3 regions of the Mesorhizobium sp. M0500 genome follow, and region 3 is predicted to be linked to each of the others. Evidence: predicted binding sites of a transcription regulator. Region 3 holds the regulator's gene; each other region holds the start of a gene.
What was found. The regulator LexA, encoded in region 3, represses DNA repair genes until DNA is damaged. The targets are predictions, from matches to a motif close to TGTTCNNNNTGTGTTCNG.
Positions count from the first base shown of each region.

Region 1: the regulator LexA is predicted to act here: its motif matches at 5,749-5,766, upstream of NKI70_RS04875 (helicase-related protein).
Region 2: the regulator LexA is predicted to act here: its motif matches at 1,806-1,823, upstream of NKI70_RS20385 (single-stranded DNA-binding protein).

Region 1 covers NZ_JAMYRB010000002.1:217,750-225,191, reverse strand. The annotation lists gene NKI70_RS04895 (amino acid ABC transporter ATP-binding protein) at 1-259, shown strand, start outside; gene NKI70_RS04890 (CarD family transcriptional regulator) at 338-919, opposite strand; gene fdxA (ferredoxin FdxA) at 1,288-1,626, opposite strand; gene NKI70_RS04880 (RNA-binding S4 domain-containing protein) at 1,775-2,161, opposite strand; gene NKI70_RS04875 (helicase-related protein) at 2,174-5,581, opposite strand; gene phbB (acetoacetyl-CoA reductase) at 6,313-7,038, opposite strand; gene NKI70_RS04865 (acetyl-CoA C-acetyltransferase) at 7,133-7,442, opposite strand, start outside.
Region 2 covers NZ_JAMYRB010000011.1:107,364-114,805, forward strand. The annotation lists gene NKI70_RS20365 (ATP-dependent Clp protease proteolytic subunit) at 1-382, opposite strand, end outside; gene NKI70_RS20370 (SRPBCC family protein) at 409-903, opposite strand; gene NKI70_RS20375 (ArsR/SmtB family transcription factor) at 930-1,244, opposite strand; gene NKI70_RS20380 (cupin domain-containing protein) at 1,327-1,716, opposite strand; gene NKI70_RS20385 (single-stranded DNA-binding protein) at 1,925-2,437, shown strand; gene NKI70_RS20390 (OsmC family protein) at 2,561-2,986, shown strand; gene NKI70_RS20395 (MarC family protein) at 2,995-3,624, opposite strand; gene NKI70_RS20400 (hypothetical protein) at 3,699-4,229, opposite strand; gene NKI70_RS20405 (helix-turn-helix transcriptional regulator) at 4,316-5,143, shown strand; gene gyrA (DNA gyrase subunit A) at 5,292-7,442, shown strand, end outside.
Region 3 covers NZ_JAMYRB010000009.1:14,235-21,676, forward strand. The annotation lists gene gltX (glutamate--tRNA ligase) at 1-388, opposite strand, end outside; gene NKI70_RS17935 (ComEC/Rec2 family competence protein) at 485-2,950, shown strand; gene lexA (transcriptional repressor LexA) at 2,944-3,678, opposite strand; partial or broken gene kynU (kynureninase) at 4,121-5,369, shown strand; gene NKI70_RS17950 (hormone-sensitive lipase) at 5,466-6,296, shown strand; gene NKI70_RS17955 (molybdopterin molybdotransferase MoeA) at 6,304-7,442, opposite strand, start outside.

The sequences.
Region 1 (7,442 bases), on a different contig from region 3:
ACTCGATCCGGAACTGGCGCAGGAGGTGGTCGACGTGCTCGGCAAGCTCGCCAGCGAGGGCACGACCATGGTGATGGCGACGCATGACCTGCGGCTCGCCTCCAAGATCGCGCGGGAAGTGGTGTTCCTCGATGCCGGCAACATCGTCGAACAAGGCCCGGCCGCGGTGCTGTTCAGCAACCCGGAACGCCAGCGGACCAAGCGGTTCATCGCCACACTAAAGCACGAGGCGGAAAGGGAGGACGGCGGCGAAGGTTAGATATGCATTCTCGCCGGTCAGCCAAAACAAAAAACCCGGCGCAAGGCCGGGTTTTTCTGAATTCGAAAGCAAAAAAGCTCAGGCGGCTTCTTCCTGCTCGGCTTCCTCGTTGTCGGCCTTGGCGCCGCGCTTCGGGCCCTTATTGAGGTTCACCTCGATGAGGCGCACCGCTTCGGTCTCCGACATGCGGTTGACGGCCGCGATCTCGCGGGCCATGCGGTCGAGGGCCGCCTCGTAGAGCTGGCGCTCGGAATAGGACTGCTCCGGCTGGTTATCGGCGCGGTAAAGGTCGCGCACCACTTCCGAGATCGAGATCAGATCGCCGGAGTTGATCTTGGCATCATATTCCTGGGCACGGCGTGACCACATGGTGCGCTTGACGCGGGCGCGGCCCTGCACGACCTTCAGCGCGCGCTCGACATAATCCTCTTCCGACAGCTTGCGCATGCCGATCGAGGTCGCCTTGGCGACCGGCACCTTGAGGCGCATCTTGTCCTTCTGGAAGTCGATGACGAACAACTCCAGCTTGTGGCCCGCGACTTCCTGCTCATCGATCGAGACGATCTGGCCGACACCATGCGCCGGATAGACGATGTACTCGCCGGTCTTGAAACCGTGGCGCGCTGCGGTGGACTTCTTCTGCGGGGTGATCGTTGCCATTACGCCCTGAACTCCTTGTTGTGGTACCGGCATCGTGCCGGCCCGAACTCGTGCGACCGGGGTGACCGGTCCTTAGCCACACAACGATGAACTCACCGGAAAGGCCAGGACCGGCAAATCGCAACATTGCGACCGCCTGCCCCAGATCGCTCTGGTCCGGATTGAGAAATTCACCTTTCAGTGATTTGGGGCGTTTGCGCCATAAATCGACGTTGTGTCACCGGCATGTTTGGTTGATATAACACAAAAAGTCGGAAGAATCAAGGTTTTGCTGCACGCGCGAAGGCCACGCGCCGTCGCCGCCTGTCAAGGCAGTTAATGTATCACGTCTGTTACGCGGCGTCAGGCCGCCGCAGCCGGCAGGCTCGTCAGTCGCCTTCGCCGGGCTCGGGGGAGAAATATTTCTCGAACTTGCCAGTTTCGCCATCGAAATTTTTAGCGTCGGCCGGCGGCTCCTTCTTGGCGGTGATGTTGGGCCATTTCTCGGCATATTCGGTGTTGATCTGCAGCCATTTGTCGAGACCCGACTCGGTGTCGGGCTTGATCGCGTCGGCCGGGCATTCCGGTTCGCAGACACCGCAATCGATGCACTCGTCCGGGTGGATGACGAGCATGTTCTCACCTTCGTAGAAGCAGTCGACCGGACAGACCTCGATGCAGTCCATGTATTTGCATTTTATGCAATTGTCGGTCACGACATAGGTCATTGGTCGGCTCCGGGACGTCCCATTTTATTGGGCTTTTTTGGTGAGGTAACGCCTTTGTCCGCTGGTGGCAAGGGCGGCCCCTGCCAGCGGTGCCGCGGTTTCCGGAATGGAATTCCGGAAGGCCGGCAAAGCGGGCGTTCGACCTTGCTCAATCGTCGCCGAGCAGGTGGTCGGTCTGGCGGCGTTCCTTCTTCGTCGGGCGACCGCTGCCGGCCTCGCGCAACGGCGGCACCGCATCCGGAAGCGCCTCGTCCTTGGGCGCGGGGGGCGGCGACATGTCCTCGTAGAGCAGGCGGGCCTCTTCGGCCGGGCCACGCCGTGCGCCGGTGCCAAGGACTTTCCAGACGGAGATCCGCCGCTCCAGCGTGATGGTCAAAACGTCGCCCGGCCGGACCGTATCGGAGGCCTGCGCTGCTTTGTCGCGATTGATGCGGACGCGTCCGGCGACGACCAGCTTGGCTGCCAGCGTGCGCGATTTTACCGCGCGCGAGAAGAACAGCCACTTGTCGATGCGCTGGCGGGCATCAGTGACCATTGGACGAGCAGCCTACTTCTTCAGCTGGTCGCGCAACGCGGCGAGCTTGGCGAAGGGCGAGTCCGGGTCGAAGCGGACCGGGCGTTCCTCACGCGGCTTTGGCTGGAAGGCGGGTTTTGCGCCTTGGGCGCCGCCTTTGCCGTCCTGCCGGCCAGCCTTCCAGTCGGGCCGGTTTTCGCGCCGGTCCGGGCGTTCACCTTGCGGCTTGCCGGCGCGCTGATCTGCCGCCTCGCCTTGCGGCCTGGGCTTGAACTTGCTGCGATCGAAGCGCGGCTTGCCGGCGCCGTCGCGCTGGTCGTGGCGCCCCTGACGGGCGGGCCGGTCGCCCGGCGCCGGTTGTCCGCCGGCATCTGCCGGCGCATCGCTGCGGCTGTCCGGCGCAGCTTGACCATTGCGCGCGCGATTGTCCCGATGATTGTCCCGGGGGCGGTTGTCATGCTGGCGATGACGCGGGCGCTGGTCGAAACGGCCCTGCCGCCACAACAGAACGGGTTTTGGCTCCTCGGCCTCTGGAGCGGGCTCGCCGGCGACGGCTTCCGCCGTCGTCGCAGGTTCGGCCGGCGATGTTTCCATAGTTTCGAAAACCGGCGGTTCTGCCGGTGCCGCAGCCTCAGTTTCCGCCCCAAGTTCCGCCCTTGGCTCGGCCGCTGGTTCCGCAGGCGCTTCAGCAGTCGCCTCCGCGGCGGGCCGGGTCTCTTGCGTGACTTCTGCCGCAGCTTCAGGGGCTGGAGCTTCCGCGACAGGCTCTGCCGTCGCTTCGGTCACAGCTTCGGCCGCCGCCTCCGCAACAGGAGCCGCATCCGACACAGGTTCCGAAGCCTCCGCCGGCGGCTCTGCCGCGGCAGCTGCTTCCGCCATCCTCGCCTGCTCGACTCGCGCAGCCTCTTCCGCCGCCTGCTTTGCAGCGGCAGCTTCACGCGCGGCATTGTCCTGTGCTTCGAGCCGCGCCTTGACCTCGGCCGCCGGTTTGGCATCGGCGCGATAGCCGAGTCCCTTCAGGATTTCTTCCATGTCGTCGGCGGTGGCGCCGAGGATCGACATCATCGGCGGCGTCACCATGAACGACTGACCGTCATAGGCGCCGTCGGGGCGAGGGCCGAGGCCCGGCTTCCAGTTGGTCGCCGGCCGGATCAGGTCGGCCAGCCGTTCGAGAATATCGACGCGTACAGCACGCCGGCCAAGATTGCGGTAGCCGGCAAGCTTGTAGAAGGTCTTGTCGAAGGTCGGATCGATGACCACCGAGGTGCGGCCGGAGGCCAGTGCGTGAACGACATCGCCGAAGCCGGGCTTGTCCTTGCCGTCGTTTCTCAGCGCCCACAGCAGCGTTATCAGCCCGGCCGGCGCCGGCTTGATCAGCGCCGGGACGAAGACATGGTAGGCGCCGAAGCGCACTCCGAGACGGCGAAGCGCCGCGCGGCCTTCCTGGTCGAGCGACTTCATCTCGTCGGCGATGTCGCGACGGTTGATGAGGCCGAGATGCTCGACAAGCTGGAAAGCGATGCCGCGGCCGATGCCGGTGATCTGCTCGGCATTCTTGAGATCGACCAGCGGCTTCAGCAGGGATTCGATCTGGAAGTTGACGAAGCGCTCGGCGCGCGCCGCAACCTTGTCGCGTGCCGGGCCGGTGAGTTGCTCGTCGGCGAGCAGAACGAGACGCGGCTTCAAAGCGTCTTCGCCGGCGACCAGCGTGCCGATCGGCGCGCCGATCCAGCGTAGCGTGCCATCCGAACCCAGGGCGATGTCGCCATTGGCAGAGGCGCCGAAGCGCTCGGCCCGCGCCTCGAACTCGGCGGCAAGCGCCTTCTGCGCCGCCGCCCGTACCGCCTTGGCGTCCTCGCCGCCGGCGCTCTGGTCGGCGGTGAAGCGGAAACCCTGCAGCTCGCCGACATGATGGCCTTCGACGAGGACGGTTCCGGTTGGGCTGATTTCGGCTTCAGGCATCGTGTTTTCTCTAAGGCGCCGCATGAGGACGGAAGTCCTGCGGTCTACAAAACGTTTCGTCAACCGCTCATGCAGCGCATCCGACAATCTGTCTTCGATTTCGCGCGTCTTTTCCTGCCAGTGTGCCCGATCGGCCAGCCAGCCGGGCCGGTTGGAAACGAAGGTCCATGTGCGGATCTGGGCAATCCTGTGCGACAGCGTGTCGATGTCGCCTTCGGTTGTGTCGGCACGGCGCACCTGCTCGGCCATGTAGTTCTCGTCGACATGGCCATGCCTGGCAAGGTCCATGTAGATGGAGGCGATCAAGTCGGCATGCTGGGCCGGCGCGATCTTCCTGTAGTCGGGCAGCGCGCAGGCTTCCCAAAGCAGCGCCACGCGCCTGGCATCGGTGGTGAGTGCCCGGATGTCGTCGTCGCGCGACAGATGCTCGAGCGCCTGCGCGTCTACTGCCGGCAGTGCGCGCGTCAGGCCTTCTACCGGGGCGTTGGTCTCAATCGAGCGCTTCAGCGCATCGAGGCTGGCGAAATTGAAATGCGCGGTACGCCACTGCAGCACTTTCACCGGATCGAAATCATGCGCCTCGATCTTGTTGACCAGTTCATCATCCAGCGGATCGACCTGGCCGGTGACGCCGAAGGTGCCGTCGCGCAGATGCCGGCCGGCGCGGCCGGCAATCTGGCCGAGCTCGGCCGCCGTCAGGTTGCGGTACTGGTAGCCGTCGAATTTGCGATTCTGGGCGAAGGCGACGTGGTCGAGGTCGAGGTTGAGGCCCATGCCGATGGCGTCGGTGGCGACGAGGTAGTCGACGTCGCCCGACTGGAACAGCGCCACCTGGGCGTTGCGGGTGCGCGGGCTGAGTGCGCCGAGCACGACGGCGGCACCGCCCTGCTGGCGGCGGATCAGCTCAGCGATGGCATAGACCTCGTCGGCCGAGAAGGCGACGATCGCCGTGCGCCGCGGCAGGCGGGTCAGCTTCTTCGAGCCGACATAGGCAAGATGCGACAGGCGTGGTCGCGTCACTACCGACACGCCCCGCAGCAGGCGCTGCAGAATGCCGTGCATGGTGGCGGCGCCGAGCAGCAGCGTCTCCTGGCGGCCGCGCAGATGCAGGATGCGATCGGTGAAGATGTGTCCGCGTTCGAGATCGCCGGCGAGCTGGACCTCGTCGATGGCAACGAAGGCGGCGTCGGTCTCGCGCGGCATCGCTTCCACGGTGCAGACCGAGTATTTCGCGCCCGCCGGCTGGATCTTTTCCTCGCCGGTGATGAGCGCCACCTTATGGGCGCCGACCTTCTCGCAGACGCGCGTATAGACCTCGCGGGCAAGCAGCCTGAGCGGCAGGCCGATGACGCCGCTTTCGTGCGCCACCATGCGCTCGATCGCGAGATGGGTCTTGCCGGTATTGGTCGGGCCGAGCACGGCCGTCACGTCTCGACCCGACAGGATCAGCGGTTCAGTGTGTTTCGGATAGATGTTCATCGGCCTGGAAATAAGGCTCTCTGCCTCGCATTGTCGGGAGCGCGCCCATATTGGCCGCGTATGACAGGCGACACATAGGGATTTCGGGCGCGAAGCGAAAGCGGAATATGCCGAGGGCAGGCCGATTGGTTGGTTCGAAGCCAGAAAATCTGTTCCCGATTAACAGTTGGAACGAGTCTGGAACGAATCAGCGACGAATCACTGACTCGCGCTGATTCAGGGTTTGTTCACGGCTACATCTGGGTTTTCTGTCGGCGAGTCTCACCACATGCTGAATCACGGAAACTGGCCCGATTTATGCAAGTGGCATCCAAGCGAGCACTGCGGTTAACCTTTGCCGGTGAATGGTCGTGGCTGGCCAATCTGCTTCGCACAACATTATGAAATTATTGATGTTTCCTAACGCGCTTCAATCATTTCGAGGGTGTTTTCAGCTCTCGCCGTTAACGTTCCGCTCAAAGCCGGAACGAATCGGCGACGAATCAGAGATAGCCGAAGTTTCTTGGTTTGTTCACCGCTGCATGTTGTGTTGTGAACAGCTTTTCCACCGAGAATCCACAGGCTGCCGGGCGGTTTTTGCATAGGCTGCGCAGCGGCCGTTAACCTTTGCGTGCCGGATTGGGGCAGCGTGCCGCATCGAGATCTTGCAACGGGAAGACCGCTATAGAAACGGGCCGTTTTGCAGGCCCGTTCGTCCAAGCGCGTATCTGTCTCAACGTAAAGATAAACGATCAGGCGATGTACTGGCCGCCATTGGCTGATATGGTCGAGCCGGTGATGAAACCGGCATCGTCGGAAGCGAGGAAGACGACGCAGCGCGCGATTTCCTCCGGCTCGCCGAGACGGCCGACCGGGATGTGCGGGATGACGCGCTCGTTGAGGACCTTCTCGTCCATTGCCTTGACCATCTCGGTGGCGATGTAGCCAGGGCAAATGACGTTGACGGTGATGCCGGCGCGCGCGCCTTCCTGGGCCAGTGCCTTGGTGAAGCCGATATCGCCGGCCTTCGAGGCCGAATAATTGACCTGGCCGACCTGGCCTTTCTGGCCGTTGATCGAGGAGATGGTGATGATGCGACCGAACTTGCGGTCGCGCATGCCGCCCCACAACGGATGCGTCATGTTGAAGACGCCGGAAAGGTTGGTGTCGAGGACCTCTTTCCATTGCTCGCGCGTCATCTTGTGGAACATCGCGTCACGAGTGATGCCGGCATTGTTGACCAGCACCGAGACGGGACCGAGATCGGCTTCGATCTGTTTGATGCCGGCGGCGCAGGCCTCGTAGTCGGCGACGGACCATTTATAGACCGGGATGCCGGTCGCGGCCTTGAACTTTGCCGCCGCTTCTTCATTGCCGGCGTAGTTTGCGGCGACCGAATAGCCGGCGCTTTTCAAGGCGACCGATATCGCCGCGCCGATGCCGCGCGACCCGCCTGTGACGATTGCAACCTTTGTCATGCGTTTCCCTCCCAGAGTGAATGGTGAATGGGGAATGGGGAATGATTATTGCGTAAGCCCTCCGATCTTCCATTCACCATTCACAATTTGCCATTCATCCCATTGCTTCCACGCACATGGCAACACCCATGCCGCCGCCGATGCACAGCGTGGCAAGGCCTTTCCTGGCACTTCTGCGGCGCATCTCGTAGACCAGCGTGTTGAAGATGCGGGCGCCCGAGGCGCCGACCGGATGGCCGATGGCGATGGCGCCGCCATTGACGTTGACGATGGCCGGATCCCAGCCCATGTCCTTGTTGACGGCGCAGGCCTGCGCGGCAAAGGCCTCGTTGGCTTCGACCAGATCGAGGTCGCCAACCGACCAGCCGGCCTTGGCCAGCGCCTTGCGCGAGGAGGGGATCGGT
Region 2 (7,442 bases), on a different contig from region 3:
GATGCAGCACGATGCTGGTGTTGGGTAGCGCGATCCGCCGCCCCGGTGTGCCGGCCATCAAAAGGAACGAGGCCATCGAGGCGGCGAAGCCCATACAAACCGTGGAGACCGGGCAGCTGATATACTGCATCGTATCGTAGATCGCGAAACCGCTGGTCACCACGCCACCCGGCGAGTTGATGTAGAGCGAGACCTCCTTGTCGGGATTGTCGGATTCCAACGACAGAAGCTGGGCGCAGACCAGCGCCGAGGTGCCGTCGTCGATCGCCCCGTTGATGAAGACGATGCGCTCGCGCAGCAGCCGCGAAAAAATGTCGAAGGCGCGTTCGCCGCGGCTCGACTGCTCGATCACCATTGGCACCAGATTGGCAAGGCCGCTCATCGGTTCTCTCCGTTGACTGTTGTCGTTCAGGCCGCGCGCAGGAAGAGGCGCGGCGTGTTTGCGGCGATCTGCTTGTGTCTGGGAGTGCGCGCTTCAAACGAAAGCCGGCAACCGGCGCCTGCCATCGCGATCTCCGGCACTGCTGCCCGAGCAAAACCATCATGGACGATGCGCAGATGCGTGCCGCCGGAAACGGTGCGGTCGAGCGTAAAGGTGACGATGCTGTCCACTGGGCTGTCGTTCATTGCGCTGTCCAGGGGGCTGCCGGGCGGCACCTGCGTATCGCCGGGCGCCGGCCGCTCCCGCCAGGAATAGCGCAGCAGCCGTCCGGGATCCGCGTCGAGGATTTCGCACTCGATCGGCGCATTCGGCGCTTTAAAGGCAAAGCGGTTGCCGATTTCGGGCTTGATGTCGTTCGGCATCATCCAGGCCGCGAGCAGGTCCGGCACCGTCAGCGCCCGCCACACCTTTTCCGGCGGTTCGGGCAGCTCGCACTCGAACTCGATCTTGTCTGCGGCCATTTCGGCGCGTTCTGTGCCTCGGCTGGTCATTGGTCCATGTCCTTCAAAACCGTCTTGAGTCTTTCGATGCGCTCTGGCCAGAACGCACGGTAGCGTTCGATCCAGCCGAGCAGTGGCGCAAGCCCCTTCGGATCGACGCGGTAATAGGCATTGCGACCGGCCCGGCGCTCGACCACGAGGCCGGCGCCGCGCAGCACTGCGAGATGTTGCGATACCGCCGGCTGCGATACCGGTATGCCAGTGCGCAGTTCCGACACCGTCATCTCGCCGTCGGCGAGCCGCTCATAGACGGCGCGACGCGTTGGATCCGCTAGTGCCCGAAAAATGTCTGCTTCGATCATGCCGAAGGCATAAGTCAATACTTATCGGTTTGGCAAGCCGTGTTTTTTAAGACAGGCGGTGTTTTTTAAGACAGGCGAGGTTTTACAAACTCGCTGGAGGCCAGCGTCTCACCATGTCGGGGGATCCGTTGAACGTCGCCTCGAAAACTGGTGACGCGAGCACAGCATGAATATGAAGCAATTCGGAGCCGACGTTTCGGAAGCCATGTTGCCTGTGCGCGGCAACAACAAGCGACTGTCCGGCAGTCAAGACGAGATGCTCTTCGTCGATCCACATCTCGGCCCTGCCAGCGATGACGGTAAGCACTTCCTCGACCGGGTGCCAATGTGTCGGGGCGCCAACCGCGGGTTCGACCCATTGTTCGAATATGCAAAGTTGAGTTGCGCCGTTGCAGGCCGAGACATGCATGCGGGTCTTTACTCCCGTCCGCCATTCTTCTTGCGGCTGATCGTCGTGCGCAACCATCTTCATGCGTTCGCCTCGATCCCATGGTCTGTGGAAATTCGACGCCAAGACACTACTTCTTACTGACAACTATTGACAGTGCAGGGCCTCTCCTATAGAACGAAAAGAGAACAAAAACCTTGTGGGAAAAGGCAGCGACGACAGGCAGGGATTGTCCATAGCCTGTAAGGTGCGGCGACAAAAATTCGGTTTCGGATGAGCGCGGAGAAGTATCATGGCGGGTAGCGTCAACAAGGTCATTCTGGTGGGCAACCTCGGGGCGGACCCTGAAATCCGCCGCTTGAATTCGGGTGACCCGGTCGTCAACATCCGCATCGCGACGTCGGAAAGCTGGCGCGACAAGACATCCGGAGAGCGCAAGGAAAAGACCGAGTGGCACAATGTCGTGATCTTCAACGACCAGATCGCCAAGGTGGCCGAGCAGTATCTGAAGAAGGGCATGAAGGTCTATGTCGAGGGCCAGCTGCAGACGCGCAAATGGCAGGACCAGACCGGCAATGACCGCTATACGACCGAAGTCGTGTTGCAGAAATTCCGCGGCGAGCTGCAGATGCTCGATGCGCGGGGCGAGGGCGGCGGCCAGGTCGGCAACTATGCCGGTGGTGGTGCGAGCCGCGGTTCCGATTTCGGCCAGTCCGGCCCGGGCGAAAGTTTCAATCGCGGTGGCGCCAACAAGGGCGGCGGCGGTGGTTCGTCGCGCGAGCTGGACGACGAAATCCCGTTCTGATTTCTCGGGGCGGACTGCCCTTGCGACGAAAAGCGCCGGCACCTTGGCCACGAAATGGCGTCCCGAAAATCTGTCTTGGATTTTCGGGACGTTGTGCGTTTGAGCGGTGAAAGGACGTATCAGGTGAAGGCAAGGGTCAAATGGGTCGAGGAGCGCACTTTCGTTGGCGAGTCCGCCAGTGGGCACAAGCTGGTGCTAGGCACTGCGTTCGGGCCGGAGGGCAAGACGCCGGGGCCGAGCCCAATGGAACTGGTGCTGATCGGCACTGGCGGCTGCTCGGCCTATGACGTGGTCCATATCCTCGAAAAGGGGCGCGAGGCGGTCGAAGATTGCGTGGTCGAACTCGATGCCGACCGTGCAGAAGCCGATCCCAGGGTGTTCACCCGCATTCACATGCATTTTGTCGTCAAGGGCCGGGCGCTATCACACGACAAGGTGAAGCGGGCGATCGGGCTTTCGATCGACAAATACTGCTCGGCCTCGGCAATGATGGCCAAGACTGCCGAGATTACCCACGACTTCGAAGTCATTGAAACGACAGCGAAGTAGGGTTGTCCCTACGTCGCCATCAGCGCCTTGATGCCGTCGGCGACGAACTGTACGGCGAGCGCCGCCAGGATGACGCCGAGCAGCCTTGTCAGGATCGAACGGCCGGTTTGGCCGAGGATACGGTCGATGCGCTCTGACAGCACGAACACCAGGTAGGTGATGACGAAGCAGATGGCGATGATGCCGACAAGGGCTGTCTGCGCCCCCAAACCCTGAAACGAGCTTGAGAGCAGGACGGTCGCCGAAATCGCGCCGGGACCGGCAATAAGCGGGATCGCCAGCGGAAAGGCGGCGATGTTGTGGATCATGTCCCTGGTGATGGCGACGTCGCCGATCTTCTCCTTGCGGTCCTGCCGGCGCTCGAACACCATTTCGAAGGCGATGAAGAACAGCAGAAAGCCGCCGGCGACGCGGAAGGCCGGCAGAGTGATGCCGAAGACTGACAGGATCGACGCGCCGGCGATTGCGAACAACGCCATTACCAGGAAGGCGATGACCGAGGCGCGCACGGAGACCTGGTTGCGCTCCTCGCGGTTCATGCCGCGGGTCACGGCGAGGAAGAGCGGCGCCAGGCCGGGCGGATCGATCGTCACCAGTATGGTGACGAAGGCGTTGAACAGGCTGTCGAAGCTCGGCATGCTGACCCTCCCCGCCGGCAAAGCCGGATAACGGGATTGGTAGAGCAAAGCGGAGCCAGTGGAAACCGTGCGGATCAGGGGCTGACGGCCCGGCGCGCCAGAAACTCGACTTCGAGACGCCAGGTGGCGCCGTCGTCCTGTGAGCGTTCGCCCAGCCAGCGGAACGAATTTTCGGTGATGCGCGAAAAGCTCCAGCGCACAGCAGATCCGGTGCCGTCTGCGCCTTGCTGGATGATGGTGTCGCCCTCGGCACGGCCGAGCTGGCGGCTGTAGTACTGATTGCGCGGATCGCTCCAGAAGATGTGCCAGGCGTCAACGCCGGGATCGTAGACGCGCAACGTCGTGCCATAGAAGGTCCATTTGCCGAGCGAGGGCGAGGGGCCGGCGTCACGGGCAGGCAGGATCCATACGTCCTGGATCGCGCGGCCTTCGAGCACCCAGCCGAAATGCACTTCGCCGCGCCCGGTCAGCACCTGACCGTCCTCGAGATGGCGCGTGGCGTCGAACGTCCAGGCGCCGATGAAGCGGCCATAAAGATTCAGTTTCTCGGCAAGGGCCGGTACGGGCCCACCGCTGTGCAGGGCCTTGGCAAAGGAATTGGACATGGCTTCGCTCTCATCTTGTCAGGAGACCGGCAAGCATAGAGGCTCACAGGGGTTCTGCGCTTGGGAAAAGTTGCTATGTTTCGGCGATGACGACGAGCGCGCACAGGCTGGCGTCGGGCCGAGGCTGGCAGGTGTCGGATGTCATCTGCACCGCCAGCGCCGCCGACAGGCCATTCGAGGAGGAGCATCGGGATTTCTGCGTTGCCGCCGTAACCAACGGCACCTTCCGCTATCGTGCGCGCGAGGGCACGGCGATGCTGGCGCCGGGCGCGCTCCTGCTCGGCAATCCCGGCACATGCTATGAATGCGGTCACGAGCATGGTGCCGGCGACCGCTGCCTCTCCTTCCATTTCGGACCGGCCTATATGGAGCGGATCGTCGCCGACGTGCCGGGCACGAAGACGCTCGATTTCGGCACGCCGCGCCTGCCGCCCTTGCCGGCGCTGGTGCCGCTGCTTGCCGAAGCGGAGGCGGCGCGCGAGATGGCCGACACCGGCGCGTTCGAGGAACTCGCCCTGCGCATTGCCGGTGCCGCGGTGACAGCGGCTTGCAGCGCCACGGATCGGGGACGGACGCCGAGCCGCCGTGACCAGAAGCGTGTTGCCGAAGCGGTGCGGCGCATCGAAGTCGATGCCGACCGGCCGATCTCGCTTGCCGAACTCGCCGACGAGACCGCCACCAGCCCTTACCATTTCCTGCGCACCTTCCGGCACGTCGCCGGTATGACGCCCTACCAATTCCTGCTGAGAGCGCGGCTGCACAGGGCAGCCGTGCGGCTCCGGACGTCGGATCAGACGATTTCGGCGATTGCCTTTTCGGCGGGATTCAACGATCTATCAACCTTCAATCGTCGTTTCCGGCGGCTGATGGGCGAGGCGCCGGGTACTTATCGCGCCCGCCGGCGACGCCCGTGAAAGGGTGCCACGGCCATATCGTCGCAATTGGTTTATCCTTTTGAATTTGCCGCTAAAAACCACACTGGAAAACTGCCGCGATTGTTGGAGTTTCAGGCTGGCTTCCTATATAAGCACCAAGTGATTCCTGATTAGATTGTGATCCGATTTGACCGACCAAAAGACACCGCGCGGCGCCGACGGCGGCCCCACCGGCATCGAGCCGATATCCATCATCGAGGAGATGCAGCGCTCCTATCTCGATTACGCCATGAGCGTGATCGTCAGCCGCGCGCTGCCGGACGTGCGCGATGGCCTCAAGCCGGTGCATCGCCGCATCCTCTACGCCGCCTATGAGAGCGGCTATCACTGGAACCGCAAATATGTGAAATCGGCACGCCCGGTCGCCGACGTGATGGGTAAATACCATCCGCATGGCGACGCCTCGATCTACGACGCTTTGGTGCGCATGGCGCAGGATTGGTCGCTGCGCGTGCCGCTGATCGACGGGCAGGGCAATTTCGGCTCGATCGACGGCGATCCGCCGGCGGCGATGCGCTACACGGAATCGCGGCTGACCAAGGTCGCGCATGAGTTGCTGGAAGACATCGACAAGGACACAGTCGATTTCCAGGACACTTACGATGCGTCCGGCAGCGAACCGAAAGTCCTGCCGGCGCGCTTCCCGAACCTGTTGGTCAACGGCTCCGGCGGTATCGCCGTCGGCATGGCCACCAACATCCCGCCGCACAATCTGGGCGAGGTCTGCAACGGCGCCATTGCCCTCATCGATAATCCGGCGATCGACCTTCCGGCGCTGATGGAGATCATTCCGGGACCGGATTTCCCGACCGGCGGCATCGTGCTTGGCCGTTCCGGTATCTACAGCGCCTATTCGACCGGCCGCGGCTCCATCGTCATGCGCGGCCGCGTCAACGTCGAGGCGCGCGGCAACGATCGGGAATCGATCGTCATCACCGAGGTTCCCTATCAGGTGAACAAGGCGTCGATGATCGAGAAGATGGCCGAGCTGGTGCGCGACAAGCGCATCGAGGGCATTTCCGACATTCGCGACGAGAGCGACCGGCAGGGCTACCGCGTCGTCATCGAACTGAAGCGCGACGCGGTCGCCGATGTCATTCTCAACCAGCTTTACCGCTTCACCCCGCTGCAGACATCCTTCGGCGCCAACATGGTGGCACTGAACGGCGGCAAGCCGGAATTGCTGACTCTGACCGACATGCTGAAGGCGTTCGTCGCCTTCCGTGAGGAGGTGATCAGCCGGCGCACAAAATTCCTGCTGCGCAAGGCGCGCGACCGCGCCCATGTGCTGGTCGGCCTTGCCATCGCTGTTGCCAACATCGATGAAGTCATCAAGCTGATCCGCAGCGCTCCGGACCCGCAGACGGCGCGCGAGCAGTTGATGGAGCGGCGCTGGCCTTCGGGCGACGTGGAATCGCTGATTCTTCTGATCGACGACCCGCGCCATCGCATCAACGAGGACGGTACCTACAATCTCTCCGAGGAGCAGGCGCGCGCCATCCTCGAACTGCGCCTGCAGCGCCTGACCGCGCTCGGCCGCGACGAGATCGCCGACGAGCTGAACACGATCGGCGACGAGATCAAGGACTACCTGGACATCCTCTCGTCCCGCGCCCGCGTCCAGCAGATCGTCAAGGACGAGCTCATCGCCGTGCGCGACGAGTTCGGCACGCCGCGCCGCACCGAGCTCGCCGAGGGCGGGGCGGACATGGAAGACGAGGACCTGATCCAGCGCGAGGACATGGTCGTCACGGTCAGCCATTCCGGCTACATCAAGCGCGTGCCGCTGTCGCTCTACCGGGCGCAGCGCCGCGGCGGCAAGGGCCGCTCCGGCATGTCGACCAAGGAAGAGGATTTCGTCACCCGGCTGTTCGTCGCCAACACGCACACGCCGGTGCTGTTCTTCTCCTCGCGCGGCATCGTCTACAAGGAAAAGGTCTGGCGCCTGCCGATCGGCAACCCGCAATCGCGCGGCAAGGCGCTGATCAATATGCTGCCGCTCGAACAGGGCGAGCGCATCACCACGATCATGCCGCTGCCGGAGGATGAGACGAGTTGGGGCGAGCTCGACGTCATGTTTGCCACCACGCGCGGCACCGTACGTCGCAACAAGCTGTCGGACTTCGTCCAGGTCAACCGCAACGGCAAGATCGCCATGAAGCTGGACGAGGAAGGCGACGAGATCCTCGGCGTCGAGACCTGCACCGACAATGACGACGTGCTTTTGACGGCAAGTTCCGGCCAGTGCATCCGCTTTCCGGTCAGCGACGTACGCGTC
Region 3 (7,442 bases):
GGTCGCGCCAGCGCCCATCATAGCGGGGCGGCAGCCCCTTGGCTCGCGCTGCCTCGCGCATCGCCTCCAGCTCCGCCGGCGTCGCGTAGCAGTAATAGGCCTTGCCCGAGCGCACCAGCTCCTCGGCCACCTCGCGATGGCGCGGCGCGCGCTCGAACTGCGAGACAGGTGCGCCGTCCCAGGTGAGTCCGAGCCAGGAAAGTCCGTCGAGAATGGCTGCCGTCGCCGCATCGGTGGAGCGCTCGCGGTCGGTGTCCTCGATGCGCAGCAGCATCGTGCCGCCTGTGTGCTTGGCATACAGCCAGTTGAACAGCGCCGTGCGCGCGCCGCCAATGTGCAGATAGCCGGTGGGCGAGGGGGCAAAACGGGTGACGACCTTATCGGGCATGGAACTCTCAGGCGGGCGAAGGAAGTGGGTTTGCGGACTTTCGCGCGTTGCGCGTTCATGTAGCATAGGAGGTCGAGGGCGCAAGGGGCAGACCCGATGGCTGTGCGAGGCCGTGGTGCGGGCGAGGGCGAGGACGTTGGCAGCGGCGTCAGCGAACGCTTGCTGTTTGCCGCTCCCCCGCCTGTCCTGCCGGCACCGGCATTGCTACCCGCTCCGCGCTTCGATGCTCCGTCGCTGCCGGCCAGCGACCCAGCAACGGTTCTCGTGCCCGCGGGCGAGCCCATCGTACGCCTGCCCAGGCGTTTCCGCCTCCCGTCACCGTCCCGTATCCGCAACAGCGTAACCACGGCAGCCGGTCTGGAACTCGACCGCGGCATCGCCTTCCTGCTGGTGCCGGTGTTCCTCGCATGCGGGGTGGTCGTATATTTCGGGCTGTCGGTGGAGCCGGCCTTTCCACAGCCGATCGCAATCGCGCTCCTCGCGGCCCTTTGTGCCGTCGTCTCGCGGTCATGGCCCAGGACGCGCCTGTGCTTCATGGTGGCACTGCTCTGCGCGCTTGGCGTACTTGCCGCCAAGTTCGAGACATGGCGTGTCGGAACGCATATGCTCGGTTCCGAAATCTCGACGCGGCTGACGGGTCGCGTCGTATCGTACGAGCCCATGGCGAGCGGCCGCATCAGGCTGACAATCGATGTGATCTCAACCGCCAGGCCGACACTGCGCTACATGCCGGAACGGGTCCGCGTTTCGGCGATGAAGATACCGGCTGAGCTGACCGCCGGTTCCGAGATCACCGGCTATGTGCGGCTGCTGCCGCCGACCGGCCCGGTGCGGCCCGACAGCTATGATTTCTCCTTCGACAGCTATTTCGCCGGTATCGGCGGCAGCGGCTTTTTTCTCGGCAATCCGAAAGTCGTGTCGTCGGGCAGCATGCCGCTTGCCGCGCAGCTTTCTTCCGCGATCGAAGACGCGCGCGAATCCATCGCCGACCATATCCGCAGCCGCATCGGCGGTGCCGAGGGCGAGATTGCTGCTGCGCTGATCGTCGGCGTGCGCGCCGGCATTCCCGAGGAGATCAACGAAGCGATGCGGCGCACCGGCATCTACCACATCATCTCCATCTCGGGGCTGCATATGGCGTTGGTCGCCGGCACCATCATGGCGCTGCTGCGGGGTGCCTTTGCGCTGTTTCCCGATTTCTCATCGCGACGGCCGGTCAAGAAATATGCCGCGGCCGCCGCGCTTTTTTCGATTGCGGCCTACCTCGTCTTTTCGGGCATTGTCGTGGCAGCCGAACGCAGCTTCATCATGCTGGCGGTGATGCTTATCGCCGTGCTGTTCGACCGGGCCGCGCTCACCATGCGCAACCTGGCGATCTCGGCCATCGCGGTCATCCTGGTGTCGCCGCACGAGGTGGTCGGTCCGAGTTTCCAGATGTCCTTCGCCGCGACGGCGGCCCTTGTCGGCGCCTATGCAGGCTGGTCCGATTACCGCGCCGGCAGGGCCACCACGCCGCCGCCGCGGCGGTCGCCGCTACGCTTTGCCACTCGAAAGGTCCTGCTGGGCATGTGCGGTCTGGCCATGACCTCGATCATTGCAGGGAGCGCCACGGCGCTTTTCGCCATATGGCATTTCCAGCGCGTGGCGCCGCTCAGCCTGTTCGCCAATCTGGCCATCATGCCCATCGTCTCACTGGTCGTCATGCCCTTCGCCGTTCTCAGCGCGCTGGCGATGCCGTTCGGTGCGGATGGCCCTTTCCTCTATGTCATGGGCAAGGGGCTGACGGCGATGATCGCCCTGTCCGGGTGGATCTCGGAGCGCTCGCCGATCGATGCGGTCGGGCTGATTTCGCTGAGATCCGTCCTTCTGGTGACGATCGCCCTCGTCATTGCCAGCATGGCGACGACCTGGTTGCGGCTGGCGGCACTTCCTTTTGCGCTCGCCGGCTTGCTGACGACAACGCAGACACGCATACCCGACGTATTGGTCTCGGAGGACGCACGGCTGGTCGCGCTGCCGATCGGCAGCGGTGAACTCGCGGTCAACCGGGCACGCCCGAATGAGTTCACCATCGACAACTGGAAACGCGCGCTCACATCAGAGGCTATCGTCGCGCCGGAAACACCTGGAAAGAACGACCCGCAATTCGACATTGCCGATCCGGCCGACCTACCGCCGGGCATGCCGTTCATTTGCACGGACGGCCTCTGCCTTGCCAGGCATCCATCCGGCGCGATCATCGCGCAAGCCAAGGACCGCGATATTGCGCGGCCAGCCTGCGCCTTTGCCAGCTTGATCGTCATCGACGACGCCACCGCCCATAACCCCTGCTACTACGACCGGCTGGTCCTCGTCGTCACCAAACGGCAACTGGCGCGCGCGGGAAGTGCCGCCGTCTATTTCGATCCACAAGCGGCAACGCGCGCCGAGATCCGCTTTGCCGTCGAAAAATCATACCGGCCCTGGCACGTGCAGCGGAAATTTTCACGCGCGGCACGGGGCCTGCCGCCATACCGCAGGGCCGACAACCCCAAAGCCGGCGCCAAGGGCGGAGCTCAGTAGCGGCGGATCAGTCCGACGAGCTTGCCCTGCACCTTGACCCTGTCTGGTCCGAAGATGCGCGTCTCGTAGGCCGGATTGGCGGCTTCCAGGGCGATCGAGGCGCCCTTGCGGCGGAACCGCTTCAGCGTCGCTTCCTCCTCGTCGACCAGTGCCACCACGATCTCACCGGGGCTCGCCGTATCGGCATTGCGGATGATCACCGTGTCGCCGTCGAAAATGCCGGCCTCGATCATCGAATCGCCTTTGACCTCGAGCGCATAGTGCTCGCCGCCCATGATCATATCCGGCGGAACCGAAATCGAATGCGTCTGGTGCTGGATGGCATCGATCGGCACACCAGCGGCGATGCGGCCCATCACCGGGATCGAAACGGCGGCGACGACATCGTCGTCATTTCCGGCTGCGGGCACGCGCGACGATGACGGCTTGCCTTGCCGAGAACCGCCTTGCCCAAGACTGCCCTGGATGACACTCGGCGAGAACTTGCGTGCCGCATTGAGGCCGGGGGCGATCGAGTCAGGCAGGCGCAGCACCTCCAGCGCACGGGCCCGATTGGGCAAACGGCGAATGAAGCCGCGCTCCTCCAGCGCCGTAATCAGCCGGTGGATTCCGGATTTGGAAGCCAGGTCGAGCGCTTCCTTCATCTCGTCGAATGAAGGCGGGATACCGCTTTCCTTCAACCTTTCGTGGATGAACATAAGCAGTTCGTGTTGTTTGCGTGTCAGCATAGCGACCCCCAACAGAATCAGAAAAACAAACCCAGAACAAACACTATCTGTTCCAGTTGTGTTCCGCAACTGTTTAAAGTTTAATGAATGCGTTAAGGCTCGGGAAACAAACGACGTCCCCTACCGGCGTACCGCATTTTCACCGCCGCGAGCCTCATCGCCTTGATTCTGCTTTCGTTTGCGCCCTTCTGGCCTCCTAGAAGGCGGCACTGGCATCGGCCGTCGGTCGGCAAAGGGCACGGAAGTGAACCCCTATCGACTGTGCGGTTTGGTCAATGCACCGTGAACGAAACGAACTCAAAACGCCAACCTCGCGGTTAAGTTTCCACCGCCTGGTCAGGCTGCTTCTCGCCGGTGGAGCCTTGCTGCGCATAACCAGGTAATGGAAGAACAGTCGATGCGTGTCCTGCGTTGCGTTGGATCTTGGGGGAGCAGACAAATCATGACAGGAATTCCCGATCTCGTGGCCATAAAAGCGATGGATGCCGCGGATCCGCTGCGCGCGATGCGCGACCGCTTTGTGTTGCCGCAAGGAGTGATCTATCTTGACGGCAATTCGCTAGGAGCTGCTTCACGTGCCGCTTTCGATGAACTGCACAAGGCCGCGACCCGAAGAATGGTCGCATGATCTCATCCGCGCATGGAACACGGCCGGCTGGTTCAACATGCCGCTTGAACTTGGCGACCAGCTCGGGCGCCTGATCGGTGCCGCGGCCGGCCAGACGGTGGTCTGCGACACGACATCAGTCAACATCTACAAGCTGCTGCACGCCGCCATGGCCATGCGACCGGAGCGGCAGGTCATCGTCGCCGAGGGCGATAGTTTTCCGACGGACCTCTACATGGCCGAGGGTGTGGTTTCGACGCGAAAAGATACGCTGCTGCGCCTCTCGGGGGTCGACGCGCCGACCATCGAAGAGCTGATCGACGAACGCACCGCCGTGGTGCTGGTCAACCACGTCAACTACAAGTCGGGCGAACTGCGCGACATGCCGACGCTGACGCGCAGGGCTCAGGAAGCCGGGGCGATGATCGTCTGGGATCTCTGCCACACCGCCGGCGCGATGCCAGTCGAGCTCGACAAGGCAAACGCCGATTTTGCCGTTGGCTGCACCTACAAATATCTGAATGGCGGCCCGGGCGCGCCTGCCTTCATCTATGCGGCTGAGCGGCATCTTTCCGACATCCAGCAGCCGCTCACCGGCTGGTGGGGCCATGCACGGCCCTTCGCCTTCGAGCCAGGCTATGCGGCCGGCACCGGCATCCGCCGGTTTCTGTGCGGCACCCAGCCGGTCCTGTCGATGCGCACGCTGAAGGGCGCGCTCGACATCTGGAACGATGTCGACATGACGGCGGTGCGCAAGAAGAGCATCGCGCTGGCGGATCTGTTCATCGAGCTTGTCGAGGCAAAGTGCGGCACTTACGGGCTCACGCTCGAAAGCACGCGCGATGGGGAAAAACGCGGCAGCCAGATTTCATTCATGCATGAGCATGGCTACCAGGTCATGCGCGCGCTGATCGAACGTGGCGTGATCGGCGATTTTCGCGCGCCATCGACCATGCGCTTCGGCTTCACCCCGCTCTATGTCGGCTATGCCGATGTCTGGCAGGCCGTCAAAGTGCTTGAGGATATCCTGCGCACCGGTGCGTGGAAGGATGCGCGCTTCGCCATCAAAGCAGCTGTCACTTGAGATTGATGCGAGAGCTGGAATCGTGAGGCTGGCGACGACGTGCCGCGCGATGCTCACGGCTACGTTGCAAGGCCATATTGCCAGGGAGGGCGCAGGGTGTTCGAACGTCACATTGCCGATTGGGACAACGCCTATGCCAACGGCGCCAACATAGCCGGCAGCGATCGCTGGCCGGCGGCCTGGATCGAGCCCGCGCGGGTTTTCCGCGACGTGCTTTCGACCGAGGGCAGGGCGCGGCTCGACATGGCCTATGGCGACAACCCACGCAACCGGCTCGATCTTTTCCTGCCGGCCATCAAGCCCAAGGGACTCGTGGTGTTCGTTCATGGCGGCTACTGGATGGAATTCGACAAGAATTTCTGGTCGCATCTTGCCGCTGGCCCTGTTGATCGCGGCTATGCGGTGGCGATGCCGTCCTACACGCTCTGTCCGCAGATACGCATTGGCGGCATCGTCAAGGAAGTCGGCGCGGCGATCGGCAAGGCGGCGGCGATGGTCCCAGGGCCGCTGATGCTGACCGGGCACTCGGCCGGCGGCCATCTTGTTAGCCGGATGGTTACGGCGACGACGCCGCTGGCGCCCGAAGTCGTCCGGCGCGTTCGTCACGTGGTGTCGATCTCGGGGGTGCATGATTTGCGCCCGATCATGCGCACCGGCATGAACAAGACGATCGCGATCGATGAGGCCGAGGCGCAGGCCGAAAGCCCGGTGCTGCTGCGCCCGATGGACAAGGCCCGCCTGACCTGCTGGGCCGGCGGCGGCGAGCGCGCCGAATTCCTGCGTCAGAGCGCGTTGCTGGCCAACATCTGGATCGGCCTGGGTACCGCGACCAGCTCGGTCGTCGAGCCTGACCGGCATCATTTCAACATCATCGACGGTTTGGCCGATCCAGACCATCCGCTGACCCGGACCTTGATCTCGGAGTGAGGCAGGTTCAGCGTAGCATCAGCACGTCGCAGGGGGAGCCCGCCGCTGCGGCAGGCGCGAACGGCGCGCGAACGATCAGCCCGTTGGCATCGGCCAGCATTTTCAGCATCGAGGAGTCCTGGATGCCGAACGGCGTCGCCACGAGCGTACCGGCGTCATCTATGACAACAGCCCGCACATAATCTTGCCTGAGATCGTTGGCCGGCATGGCGGCACCGAGCCGTGCCCGACGTATATCCTGCTGAAAGGCGCGGCCGCCGAGCCGCGCCAGCAGCGGCTTCAGGAAGAGCTGAGTGCAGACCAGGCTTGCCACCGGATTGCCGGGCAGGCCGATGCAGCGAATGTCTCCCAGCCGCCCGAACATCAGTGGCTTGCCCGGCCGCATGGCGATCTTCCAGAAATCGAGCGTCATGCCTTGCCCGGTCAGCACGTCATGCACGAAGTCGTGGTCACCGACCGAGGCACCGCCCAGCGTGACGATGACGTTCGCGCCAGCCTTCACGGCCTTTTCAACCAGCGCAGCGATCGCCTCCCTGCGGTCCGGCGCGATGCCAAGGTCGAGCGCGCGCGCACCGACCGACTGTGCGGCAGCGGCGACACCATAGGCGTTGGAGGAGATGATCTGGTCGGGGCCAAGATCGCTGCCCGGCGGCAGCAATTCGTCGCCGGTGGCGATGATGGCGACCAGCGGCCGTTTGACCACGCGCACCTCGGGGTGATTGGCCGATGCCGCCAGCGACAAGGCCGCCGGGTCGAGCAGGCGGCCTTTGGGCAGCAGGACATCGCTCTTGGCGAAATCGAGCCCGAGGCGGCGGATGTTGCGCCCCTGCACCGTCGGTTCCGTCACTTCGACGCTGCCGCCACCGAGATCGCGGACGTTCTCCTGGATGACGATAGTGTCGGCGCCTTCGGGAAGCGGCGCGCCGGTAAAGATGCGCACGGCCTGCCGCTGCTGCACCGTTCCGGCAAAGCCGCGTCCGGCCGGCGCCATGCCGACCACCGAAAGCTTTGCCGGTACGGACGCGATATCGGCCGCCCGCACGGCATAGCCGTCCATGGCGGAGGCGTTGAACGGCGGCTGGGTGCGGAGCGCCACAACCGGCTCCGCCAGCACGCGGTCGGCGGCATCCAGCAGTGCGACGCGTT